4 regions of the Vibrio sp. QJM3NY_27 genome follow, and region 1 is predicted to be linked to each of the others. Evidence: predicted binding sites of a transcription regulator. Region 1 holds the regulator's gene; each other region holds the start of a gene.
The links. Region 1 encodes PurR, which represses purine synthesis genes. Its sites were predicted from a motif close to TNANGNAAACGTTTNCNTNA; they were not measured.
Positions count from the first base shown of each region.

Region 2: a site for PurR is predicted at 2,156-2,175, ahead of glyA (serine hydroxymethyltransferase). Genes of this name have one in related genera too.
Region 3: a site for PurR is predicted at 2,272-2,291, ahead of glpX (class II fructose-bisphosphatase). Genes of this name have one in related genera too.
Region 4: a site for PurR is predicted at 1,297-1,316, ahead of AC3CIA_RS09570 (phosphoribosylaminoimidazolesuccinocarboxamide synthase). Genes of this name have one in related genera too.

Region 1 is NZ_CM173511.1:2,350,096-2,353,389, forward strand. Features, by position in the region: gene torD (molecular chaperone TorD) at 119-766, shown strand; gene purR (HTH-type transcriptional repressor PurR) at 1,083-2,087, shown strand; cyclic di-GMP riboswitch class I at 2,258-2,343, shown strand; gene AC3CIA_RS10430 (TfoX/Sxy family DNA transformation protein) at 2,471-3,061, shown strand; gene AC3CIA_RS10435 (TVP38/TMEM64 family protein) at 3,197-3,294, shown strand, end outside.
Region 2 is NZ_CM173511.1:2,737,864-2,741,157, forward strand. Features, by position in the region: gene AC3CIA_RS12175 (IS4 family transposase) at 1-532, opposite strand, end outside; gene glyA (serine hydroxymethyltransferase) at 850-2,100, opposite strand; gene AC3CIA_RS12185 (YitT family protein) at 2,448-3,050, shown strand; gene AC3CIA_RS12190 (winged helix-turn-helix domain-containing protein) at 3,140-3,294, shown strand, end outside.
Region 3 is NZ_CM173511.1:3,256,751-3,260,044, forward strand. Features, by position in the region: gene hslU (ATP-dependent protease ATPase subunit HslU) at 1-6, shown strand, start outside; gene AC3CIA_RS14660 (1,4-dihydroxy-2-naphthoate polyprenyltransferase) at 162-1,079, shown strand; gene rraA (ribonuclease E activity regulator RraA) at 1,153-1,671, shown strand; gene zapB (cell division protein ZapB) at 1,784-2,026, opposite strand; gene glpX (class II fructose-bisphosphatase) at 2,351-3,294, shown strand, end outside.
Region 4 is NZ_CM173511.1:2,143,324-2,146,617, reverse strand. Features, by position in the region: gene AC3CIA_RS09570 (phosphoribosylaminoimidazolesuccinocarboxamide synthase) at 95-1,198, opposite strand; gene AC3CIA_RS09565 (SulA-like leucine-rich domain-containing protein) at 1,508-1,915, opposite strand; gene AC3CIA_RS09560 (hypothetical protein) at 2,281-2,469, opposite strand; gene AC3CIA_RS09555 (tetratricopeptide repeat protein) at 2,635-3,294, opposite strand, start outside.

The DNA.
Region 1 (3,294 bases):
ACTAACGAGTAACTTTGCGTTTCGCAAATAACCTTGTTATTCAGCCTTGGTGTGCTTTGCACAAGTAATTTCAAGATGCATATAAGTAACACCACAAGACTAAATCAGGATCTAAGAAATGAAAGATACGAAAGCGTTCAACGAGCAAAGAGCAGAAATATACTGGTTGCTATCAAGCTTATTCGCTAAAGAGCTCACTCAAGAAGAACTCGATCACTACCACTCTGTTGAAATTCGTTCTTTCCTAACTGGTTTAGGCGAAAATGAAACACTAAAGCCGGCGATCGATAGCCTAGTGGATGCGCTAAACCGCCTACAAACGCGTGAGGATGCTCAACTAGAATTGTCTGCTGACTTCTGTGACTTATTCTTAAAAACAGATAAGCATGGCGCACTTCCTTACGCTTCTATGTATATCGGTGAGACTGGCCTTTTGAATGATAAGCCAGCAAAAGATATGGAAGAGATCATGGCCAAGCACAACTTAGTGGTGAACCAAGACCTAAAAGAACCAGCTGACCACATCGCTATCGCACTCGACTTCCTTGGCAACTTGATCATCCGTTCTAATGAAACGGAACTTGAAGAAGAGCTAGAAAAATCGTTCATTGTTCAACAGCAATTTATAGAGCAACAACTTCTTACTTGGGTACCAAAGTTCAACGTTAAATGTCATGACGTTGACGAATTCGGTTTCTACGCATCAGTCTCATCTCTGCTACTTGCATTCTGTACATTGGACACCCAATACCTCGCTGGTGAATAAGCTTATTGGATGACTCGTTAAATAAATTCAGAAGAATGTGACAATTCACCCGGATTTCCGGGTGAATTTTATTGCGAGTAATTTCTAGTCAGTCTAAAATTGTGACCGCAAACGATAAAATATGAAACATTCACGAAATGCTATGCTTATTATAGTTTTGAGCATTTCGGTGTTAAGACAAGCCGCTCAATAGCGGTTTTTTGTTTTTTAGCACTTTAGTACCCAAAGAGCCCTACAAATTTAAGCTCTTAGTTAGGTAGCTTAACGGCTACTTCATTCCGTACTTTGGGAAAGTAGCTTCTAATAGGATAAAACCATGGCCACTATAAAAGATGTCGCTCGCTTAGCAGGCGTATCAACAACAACCGTTTCTCACGTAATCAACAAAACTCGCTTTGTTGCAGAAGCGACGCAAGAAAAAGTAAATAAAGCCGTAGACGAACTGAACTATGCACCAAGTGCCGTTGCTCGTAGTTTGAAGTGCAATACAACCCGCACTATCGGCATGCTAGTTACTCAATCAACTAACCTATTCTTCTCTGAAGTTATCGATGGTGTTGAAAGCTACTGCTACCGTCAAGGTTACACTTTGATTCTGTGTAATACGGGCGGTATCTATGAGAAGCAACGTGACTACATTCGAATGCTTGCAGAGAAACGTGTAGATGGCATCTTAGTTATGTGTTCTGACCTAACTGAAGAGCTAAGAGGCATGTTAGACCGTCACGCTGACATTCCTAAAGTGATTATGGATTGGGGCCCTGAGAGTTCTCAAGCAGATAAGATCATCGACAACTCTGAGGAAGGTGGTTACCTAGCGACCAAATACCTCATTGAGCACGGTCACTCCAAGATTGCTTGTTTAAGTGGCCACTTAGACAAAGCGGCATGTGTTGAACGCATCGCGGGTTACAAACGCGCACTCAACGAAGCTAAGATTGCTACCGATGATAACATGATCATTGAAGGTAACTTCGAGTGTGATACTGCGGTTCTTGCTGCAGAGAAAATCATTAAGATGGTAGATCGCCCAACGGCCGTATTCTGTTTTAACGACACCATGGCACTCGGCCTAATGAGCAGATTGCAAGAGAAAGGAATTCGTATCCCTGAAGATATTTCAGTGATCGGCTATGACAACATCGAGTTGGCTGAATACTTCTCTCCGCCGTTAACAACGGTTCACCAACCCAAACGTCGTGTTGGTAAGAACGCTTTCGAAATTTTGTTAGAACGCATTAAAGATAAAGACCATGAAAAGCGTGTGTTCGAAATGCACCCTGAAATTGTTGAGCGAAGCACAGTTAAAACGTTAAATTAATTGATAAATTCAGTTTAGTTTAATCAAGCGCACCTTTAGGTGCGCTTTTTTTATCAACAACATGAATGAACCTGGTATCATACTGGAAAGATCATTAATTGAAGCAATATCACATTTTGAAATAACAAGTGTGAGCCTCATTCAACAAAAACTTTATTCTATTCAATCAGTCACGCACAGGGCAAATCACTTGAAAGAGTGAGACGCAAAGCTTCCGGCCTAAACCACTCGTTGGTATGGTAGCGGGGTTACCGATGGCAAAATGCAGTAACTACTAATAATTTAGTAATTTACGGCTAATTGACAATTTAATTGCAACATTTTGCTAATCTCTCGGACCTGCTTATTTGGTGGCGTAGTTCAAATACACCGAGATAAATAACATGGATAAACCGATACTAAAGGATTCAATGAAATTATTTGAATCCCTAGGAAAAATAAAATCACGCTCGATGTTTGGTGGCTTCGGTCTTTTTGCTGATGACACTATGTTTGCTCTGGTTGTAAATGACCAGCTGCACATACGAGCAGACAAATGCACAACGAAACAGTTCGAACAACAAGGGTTTCAACCGTACGTCTACAAAAAACGTGGTTTCCCTGTCGTTACTAAATATTTCGCTTTACCCGAAGGCCTGTGGCAAGACCAAGAGAAAATCTTGCAGCTTGCAACGACGTCTCTGGGTTTTGCTAAAGAAGAAAAAGCTGAGCAATCTTCAGCTAAGCCTACTCGACTCAAAGATCTGCCCAACCTTCGACTCGCCACTGAGCGTATGTTGAAAAAAGCAGGGATCGATTCCGTAGAACGTTTATATGAATCTGGCTCTGTAAACGCATTTAACGCCATCAAAGAATCACATGCGTCTTCTGTCAGTATTGAACTACTTTGGGCGCTAGAAGGCGCGATCAATGGCACACATTGGTCTGTTATACCGCAGCAGCGTCGTGAAGAGCTTATCAATCGCGTCAATTAACATTGTAAGTGAAAAACTATATACATAACTAAGCCGCATTTACTGCGGCTTTTTTTATATCTGCTGAAAGTTAATCTATGCTTTGCCTGTCTATCTATACTAATGGTATACATTGAAAATTTAGAGGAAGTATCAATGAGTAAGAAAATGATATTGGGTATTGTGTTGGTCGTAACCATCGTCTTGTTAGGCGTCAATTTCGGCCAATACCTAACGCTTGAAAATGCCAAGGC
Region 2 (3,294 bases), 390 kb from region 1:
TTATCTGATGACTCGTAAGCTCCATCAGACAAACCATACGTACCTTAGGGTAAATATTTTCAGCTGATTGATTGCGCTGTGCTTTAAACTCTTGATGATTTTCAGGTGTATCTGTCGTTCTCCAAACGACACCATCGACGGATAGAAGGTTTAGTCCACACCAAGTTTCGAAGTTAGACGATTGATAGCTATGCGCTGCCATCTTCTTAAAGACTTGCTTAACACCTTCTTCGCCCAATCTCTGTCTCGCCTGAACAACAGCGCTTGGGGCAACAAAACGTTGTTTGTCTGGCAGGACAATATCGAGTTGATTAGCTATATCCCAAACAGATTGTTGTCGAAAAAGACTCATTCCTACAACGGACCAAAGTACAGCCTCTAAAGGTAAACGCCTTCTTCTCACCGTTGCGACCCCCGCTTGTTCGAAGCCTTGCTGAATAAGGTCTGGGCTAAGAATGTCAGAATATCTATCAAAGTGATGAAAGGTGTTACATGATCGAAAAGTATTCGCAAGTTGGCTTTCTAAAGACATAAAAAATCCGATATTAGTTTCCTAATATCGGATTTTGAAGCCTTTTGAGGATCGGTCAAATGATCTCACAAATTTCTTAACTGATCGGCATTACCCTATACAGGAGCCCTTCAAATCGTATGTTTCAATCAAATAGATTTAGTTCAAGGAAAAGGCGCGGAGTTTTCAGCACCTTTCCCTAAAACAAAAAGGGACTCAATGAGCCCCTTTAAAAGTACTTTTCAAAGTAGTCGTTTGAAATTTTAGGAGAGCACGCGGAGCTTACGGATGTAAGTGAGCATGCTCGACAACGAAGTTCAAATTACTACGAAGAAAAATTAAGCGTAAACCGGTAGACGCTTACAGATCTCTAGTACTTTTGCTTTAGTTGCTTCGATAACAGACTCATCACCCATGTTATCTAGGATGTCACACATCCAACCTGCTAGCTCTTTCGCGTCAGATTCTGAGAAACCACGACGAGTGATAGAAGGAGAACCGATACGGATACCTGAAGTAACGAACGGGCTACGTGGATCGTTTGGTACTGAGTTCTTGTTCACTGTGATGTTAGCTGAACCTAGTGCTGCATCTGCTTCTTTACCTGTGATGTCTTTGTCGATTAGGTCAACTAGGAACAGGTGGTTCTCTGTAGAACCTGAAACGATGTTGTAACCGCGTGCTAGGAATTCAGCAACCATTGCTTTTGCATTAGCAACTACGCGAGCTTGGTATTCTTTGAATTCTGGCTCTAGAGCTTCTTTGAACGCTACTGCTTTACCAGCGATAACGTGCATTAGAGGACCGCCTTGGCCGCCAGGGAATACTGCTGAGTTTAGCTTTTTGTAAAGATCTTCACCTTCGTTAGAAAGGATAAGACCACCACGAGGACCAGCAAGCGTTTTGTGCGTTGTAGTTGTTACAACGTGAGCGTGTGGCACTGGGTTCGGGTAAACGCCTGCAGCGATTAGACCGGCAACGTGAGCCATATCTACGAAGAAGTAAGCACCTACTTTGTCAGCAATTTCACGCATGCGCGCCCAATCACAAACTTGAGAGTAAGCTGAGAAACCACCAATGATCATCTTAGGTTTGTGCTCGATAGCTAGCGCTTCCATCTCTTCGTAATCGATTTGACCTGCTTCATCGATACCGTAAGGGATTATGTTGTAAAGCTTACCAGAGAAGTTTACCGGAGAACCGTGAGTTAGGTGACCACCGTGGGCTAGGCTCATACCTAGAACAGTATCGCCAGCATTCAGTAGTGCCATGTATACAGCGTTGTTTGCTTGAGAACCTGAGTGAGGTTGTACGTTCGCGTATTGAGCGCCAAACAGTTCACATGCACGTTCGATTGCTAGAGTTTCAACTTTATCTACGAACTCACAACCACCGTAGTAACGCTTACCAGGGTAGCCTTCAGCGTATTTGTTTGTAAGTTGAGAACCTTGAGCTTCCATTACACGTGGGCTTGTGTAGTTTTCTGAAGCGATAAGTTCGATGTGCTCTTCCTGACGAAGAGTTTCTTCTTGGATAGCTGCGAATAGGTCCGCATCGTAATCAGCAATGTTCATGTCACGCTTAAGCATCTGTATCTCCTGACTCAGATTGTACTGAAAGTTTCAAAAAAACCACACAACGACCGAAAGCAAACGTTTCCGTCACCGTTTTGATGTGACGCATTCTACATAATTTGATCTAGGTCATAAAGAGCTAATTGCAATTTTATCATGCAGTTTTTTCATAATCACATATAAGATTCATCATGGTTATTAAGCTTATCCAACCAAAGATGACGCTTACTGTCAATTTTACGCTTTACACCCTGTAAAACGCAGATTACATAGGTTTACCTTAATTTTACCCCTCAAGCTACCGAAAGCTAAGGTTTTTCTCTACTATGCACGCCTTTATTGGTTAGGTAATTATTAAAACGATGGAAAAACACTCACGTAAAGAAGATTGGGTAGCTATTCTCACTGGCACGTTTTTAGTGGCGTTAGGCGTCTTCTTTTTACAGTCAGCGAACCTGCTTACCGGTGGTACTACTGGCTTGGCTCTGCTTTTGAGTCAATTCTTACCTGTAACCTTCGGTATTTTGTACTTTGTGGCCAACTGTCCATTCTATTTATTAGCGTGGAAACGATTTGGCCGTAGCTTTGCCATTAGCAGTGCAATTGCTGGTGCGTTAGTTTCTGTGTTTGCCGATCATTTATACCTCGTTATCTCACTAGAAGTTCATAACGAGATCTACTGTGCTGTTGCCGGTGGCTTATTAATGGGCTTAGGTATGTTAATCCTATTCCGTCACCGCTCAAGCTTGGGTGGCTTCAACGTATTATGTTTGTTCATCCAAGACCGCTATGGCATCTCTGTAGGTAAAACTCAGATGGGCATTGATGCCTGTATTCTGTTTGCGTCTTGCTTCTTCGTATCGCCTTGGGTAATTGCCGTTTCGGTATTGGGCACCGCAGTATTGAACATCGTATTAGCAATGAACCACAAGCCAACTCGTTACTCGGTGAATTACGCGTCTTAATACCAGTTATCCAATCAATGAATTACTAGCTGTTTTTCATAACAAAAACAGCTAGTATTTAGCTTTTATAAGCTACCCTCTCTTTTCTTATGCAAGATTACCTCTCTAACGCCAAAGACACTCAAACCTCGATCTCTATTGAAGGTTTAGAATTCAACCCAGTCACACGTGTCTTGAGTAGCAACGAGCAGGTCATCGATTTAGAACCTCGTTCTATTGAATTACTCGAACTGTTTCTTACTAG
Region 3 (3,294 bases), 910 kb from region 1:
CTGTAGCACACAAAACTCCAACTTATTGCTCTATCTCAAAGAAATAGCAGCTAATAAGCGAATTCAAGGCCCACTTTCGAGTGGGCTTTTTATTACCCGAAAAATGGGCGTATACTCAAAACACAGTTTGAAACGAAGACTTACAAAGAATTAGACCTACGATGAAACAATCTCTACTGATTTGGCTTGATGCCGCACGACCAAAAACTCTGCCTCTCGCACTTGTCTCTATTCTTACAGGAAGTAGTTTAGCATTCGCCGGCGGTCAGTTTTCTCTATCAATAGCCCTACTGGCTTTTTTAACTGCTACCTTATTACAAATTCTGTCGAACCTAGCCAATGACTATGGCGACGCAGTAAAAGGCACCGACAACGAAAACCGTCTGGGGCCAACACGCGCAATGCAATCCGGCGCGGTGACCGCGAAAACCATGAAACAAGCGATCATCCTCAACATCGTGTTTACCATGCTCGCTGGGCTGATTCTTATTTTTCATGCCTTAACCTCGATTGAAAGCATCTTATCTTTCATCGCGTTAGGCGTATTAGCCATAATGGCTGCCATCGCTTACACCGTGGGCAATAAACCTTATGGTTATATTGGCCTTGGCGACTTATCGGTATTTATCTTCTTCGGTTTGTTAGGCGTTTCAGGCACATACTTCCTACACACTGGTCATGTTGAGCCAAGCCTATTTCTTCCGGCTTTAGGCTGTGGATTAATGGCGGTTGCGGTACTCAACATCAACAACATGCGTGATATCGAGAACGACAGCGAATGTGGTAAGCGCACCATGGCGGTTCGCCTAGGGCAACGCAAAGCCAAACACTATCATTTTGCACTGCTTGGGCTCGCCCTTGCATCTTTCGCTATCTACCTACTGATTCAAGAAAAGCCAGTCTGGATCAGCCTGCCGTTTTTACTGAGCATTATTATTGTTTATAAGCATGGCAAGGCCGTTTGGGAAACCGAAAAACCAGCGCAGATTGCACCAATGATGCCGGTGATTGTGAAATGCTCACTGGTCACTAACCTATTGTTTGCAGGGGTTGTCGTAGCTCAAACTCTATTGAGTTAAATGAGACTAATCATTGCAAAGGGATCAAGCACCGATATACTCAAAGTAAGCTCATTGTTCAAAAGGTATACTAATGGAATACAACACTTCAGCACTGTGCGACATATATTTGGATCAAGTTGATGTCGTGGAGCCCATGTTCAGCAACTTCGGTGGACGTGCATCCTTCGCAGGACAGATCACGACATTAAAGTGTTTTGAAGACAATGCTTTAATTCGCTCCGTATTAGAGCAAGATGGCTTGGGACGTGTGTTGTTAATCGATGGTGGCGGCTCACTACGCAAAGCGCTGATCGATGCTGAGATTGCCCTACTTGCCGAAGACAATGAGTGGGAAGGTATTGTGGTTTACGGCTGCGTTCGTGAAGTCGATGAGCTAGAAGACATGAACATTGGTATTCAGGCTTTGGCTTCTATCCCTGTTGGTGCGAGCCAAGAAGGTGTCGGCGAATTGGACGTACCGGTCAACTTTGGCAGCGTAACCTTCTTACCGGAAGATTACCTCTACGCTGACAACACCGGCATTATTCTTTCGGCAGAGCCTTTAGATGTAGAACTTGATCTGGATGTTGAAGAAGAAGAGATCGAGTAACTCTCACTCAGCTTCAAATAATAAAACAAACCATAAGAACACGAAGCATAAGAATACAAACAAAAACGCCCGCTACTCAGTAGCGGGCGTTTTTTTAAATCTGAAGAGTCAATTACTCTACGTCATCCATTTTACCAAGAAGGTTACGGATGCGATCTTGCCACGCTGAATGCTCTTCCTGCATTTGCTGAGTTTTTTGCTCTAGCTCGTGACGGCTTTCTTTAAGCTCACCAGCTTCTGTTGCTAGTGCTTGTTTCTCTTCTTTAAGCTCTTCCACTTCCATTTGAAGAAGTGCAATTGTATCTACTGCTGTTTGAATTTTTGCTTCTAGCTGCTCTAGTACTTCAAAAGACATTCTGGCCTACCTTTAAGTTATCCGTTTGATGGTGAAGGTCTACTCCACTTATTTCCCCATTCTACTCAGCAGAGCAAGGATAAACACTCAATATATTCGATATTTTGCGCCATTCGATGAAAAAAACAGCGCTTTTTACCGAATATTGACGTGAATTATTACTACCGCGACAACAGACTGATTATTTTGATGAATATTACCTGTTTTCACCCGCAAATTGATCAAGAGCAATCCCCAAAAAACAAAAAGGCAAACGTTTCCTTTGGGATATGGTAAAATTCGCCGCGAAATTTCTATTCCCCTTTTGAAAATTTTGGAGTCCGCATGAAACGCGATTTAGCAATGTCATTCTCTCGTGTCACTGAAGGTGCAGCACTAGCTGGTTACAAGTGGCTTGGCCGCGGCGATAAAAACGCTGCAGATGGCGCTGCTGTAGAAGTAATGCGTAGCCTACTGAACAAAACCGAAATTAGCGGCGAGATCGTTATCGGCGAAGGTGAGATCGATGATGCACCTATGCTATACATCGGTGAAAACGTCGGTATTGGCGGTGATGCAGTAGATATCGCCGTTGACCCAATTGAAGGGACACGCATGACAGCAATGGGTCAATCAAATGCATTGGCTGTCTTGGCTGCAGGCGAAAAAGGTAGCTTCCTAAAAGCACCTGACATGTACATGGAAAAATTGGTTGTTGGTCCTGGCGCAAAAGGCGTGATTGACCTAGAACTGCCGCTGACAGAAAACCTAGAAAACATTGCGAAAGCACTAGGTAAAACACTCGATACACTGGTAGTAACGACACTGGCTAAGCCACGCCATGATCAAGTGATTGCCGACATGCAGGCGATGGGCGTTCGTGTATTCGCAGTGCCAGACGGTGATGTTGCAGCTTCTATCCTCACGTGCATGCCAGACAGCGAAGTCGACGTAATGTACTGCATCGGCGGCGCGCCTGAAGGCGTGGTTTCGGCTGCGGTTATTCGCGCACTCGACGGCGACATGCACGCTCGTCTGCTTCCTCGCCATGAAGTAAAAGGTGATACAGAAGAGAACCGCAAGCACGGTGAGCTTGAACTAGAGCGTTGTGCTGAAATGGGCGTAACAGCGGGTATCGTGTTGAAGATGGAAGACATGGCTCGTAGCGACAACGTTGTATTCTCAGCAACCGGCATTACTAAGGGTGACCTTCTAGAGGGCATCACACGTACAGGTAATATCGCAACCACAGAAACACTGCTTATCCGTGGTCGCTGCCGTACGATTCG
Region 4 (3,294 bases), 210 kb from region 1:
AAAACCGCACATGTAAAAAGGGCCTCAATAATGATGAGGCCCTTTTAGTATCTGGAACTTGTGTTTACGAGCTTACTCGCTTTCTAGAATGCAATCAGTCAACTAGACCATAGTCAGCACGCAGTACATCGATAATTTCTTGCTTAGGATTTTCGCTCAGTACGATCTCTGCACCTGTGATTTTCGCTGCGATATCAAGATAAGTACGAGACAGAGACATCAGTGAATCAAGAGGCAACTCATTGTCACGAGCTAATGCTTCACGTTCTGGCATGCGTTCTTTGTTCAAAAGGATGTCTGCATCAGGGAAGTAGTTAAGCAAGAACTGACGGAACCCCTCTTTAGAGTTTTCAACGATGTTGCCTTTGTTGTATTCCTGAGTATCCCAAATGCGAGATGAATCTGGAGTACCCACTTCGTCCATGTAGATCAGCTTTTCTTTACCTTGAGCATCGTTGACGTAACCAAATTCAAACTTTGTATCCACAAAGGTTTGGTCGACTTTCGCGAGTGCTTGGCTAATTACGTTGAAGCCTTCTTTTAGAAGTTTTTCGTAATGCGCAATGTCACTTGCTTGAGTAAAGTTGAACGCTGCGAAGTTATCTTCGATGTTGTTACGCGAGATGTTCACATCGTCAGCTTCTGGAACACCAGGGATACCTTTCAAAATCCCTTTTGTTGAAGGCGTGATCAGTAGCTCAGGTAGCTTCTTGTCTTTCTCGAGACCTTCAGGCATTTCGATACCACAGAATTCACGTTCGCCGCTTACGTATGCACGCCACATTGAACCTGTGATGTATTGACGACAAATCGCTTCAATCATGACGGGGCGAGCTTTTTGTACAATCCATACGAACGGGTGAGGGATATCAAGAATATGACTGTCAGCAAGCCCGTTGTCTTTAAACAATTTGAACCAGTGGTTAGAGATAGCATTCAGAGCCGCTCCCTTACCTGGAACACCTTTAAGATTACCTTCACCACGCCAGATACAATCAAATGCAGAGATTCGGTCACTGATCACCATGATTGCTAAAGGTGCATCTGGTGCTACATCGTAGCCTTTCTCTTTGATTAGTCGTTGACTATCTTCTTCAGTTAACCAGTAGACTGAGCGAACTTTGCCACTGTGGACAGGTTTGTCAGTACGGATTGGTAGGTCATCATTTACGGCAAGAACTTGATCAGCAAGGCTCATTTAGACATTCCTATCTTTTATCAAACGTCATACAGAGAAGTGCGGTGTGCACATGATTAGACGGGCATTATACTCAATCTACTATTTCCTTCCAGATAAAAAGCAAACGATTGCTAAATCTATTGTTTAAATAAAAACCCCCGCCTAACAATTCGCCAAAAAATAGGCGAATCGTAGGGCAGGGGAAGGCAGTATATTTGGACTGTGTTTTGGAGCTATGCGGTTAGTTTACTTAAGTTTGTTAGCTAAACGATTAAGCTATGTTTGTGGGCCATGTTTTTGAGCCAAAATGTTATTAAGTAAGGTGGCTTAGTGAATGCGCTCTGAATTCGCATCCATAAAGAACACTTCACACTGAAAGCGCATTCCTAATGTTCTTAGGTATTGCTGACTGAATTGATCAATCGATGCACTTGCCACAATCGCACTCGCATTCTTAGAGCGAATGGCTTTCTCGACGGTTTCTACCTCAGTCATTTGATGAGAGGCTTTCATATGAATAACTCGGTCGCAGCAAACATTATGTTGCTTCAGCAGCTTAGCGGATGGTCTCGGTGTTTGAGCCGTAAACAGTAGCCACTGATGTTGGTTGGACAGCAACGCCATTCTTGCAAATAACGCTTCCTCGTTTGAATTTTTGCTTTTACGAGAAACTGATGTAAATGCGCAGTGAACTAGCGGGCTAGAGTGTTGGGCTTTAACGTGTGCTTGAATCATTTTGCTGTCCTTATATACATGCTGTATGTGTATACAGTAGTTTTAGTTGCTTATAAGATCAAGCGTTTTTTGCGGGATTATTGGACGATTTTGTCTGAAGTTATAGGTGTTATGTTGTTAAGCCATTGAAATTATTTGACAAATTAAATTAGAATGAATTTGCCACTTTGTCTCATAAGTTCAAAAAATGTGAGCTTTATACAGGTGTATACAGTGGTTTTGACAGAAAAGTACTGTATACGCCTGTATAGAAGAGAGAAGAGAGAAGAGAGAAGAGAGAAGAGAGAAGAGAGAAGAGAGAAAATCTAAAACCACAGACACAAAAAAAGCGCCTTAGGCGCTTTCTTATATTTCAACGGTGTTGCTTATCTCAATGTCGCTTGGGAGAGTTTTGCTCTCATTTCCATTTCACCAATATTGAACTGGCGAACATCAATGGTTGCAATATCATTGCATTCATTACATGCATGATGACACTTACCATCTAGATAGTCGTGCTTTTTAACTAGGCTTGGCTTTTTGCACCAATCACAAACGCCTTCTATTGTGAACATATTCTCTCCTCACCTGTTTAAGTCAGGTGTATTTTCGGCGCAAATTATGACACAAGTAAGACCCATTAGTTAATAGTTTGTTACCCGTTTTTGAGAGGGGGATCGATTGCAACACTAATAAAATCGATATCTTTGCGACCTTGAAAATTTAATATGTGTAGTTGTTTACGGTTTTGTAACATTTTGTAAAATGGTTTTTAGCGCATTGTTCAAACGTTTCATTTCTTCGTCACATCCGTGACCATCTGGATGGTAGATCTTTGATAATTGTTTGTATCGTATCTTGATGCTTTTCTGGTCCGGAATTGAGCTAGGCGTGTAGCCAAATAGCGCACAGGCTACCTGAAAATTGTTCAAACTCTTGTTGTTTTTCTGCTTCTTCAGTTCGTTATAGATAGTCTGAAGTTGGCGCTTTTGCTGTTTGATGGTGAAGTCTTTGGCGCTAAGCTGCGCTTCAAGTGTCTGCTGTTGCTGATTTAACTCACCAGACTTAAGGATCTGTCGCTTTCGCGATACAACCAGAGTCGCGCTGATACTCACTATTGCAATTAAAACGGCCAGTGCTGCGCCACTTATATAGTCAGAGCTTGTTAGGTTAGAACGTGTTGCTTGGTCTCTAGAAGTTAGTGCCGAAGGGAAGGTGCTTGGTTGATTCGTATTGGCTTCTGCACTGACGTTGTCATTGAGCTGCTCAATCGAAGATATCTGCTTGGCGCGTTGTTGGTTAAATTGTGCTTCCAGAACGTGATTGTAACCATCTTCTGCATCAGGGTTGTCTTTTAGGGCCGCTTCATACCATAGCTGTGCTGCATCTAATGGTTGGAG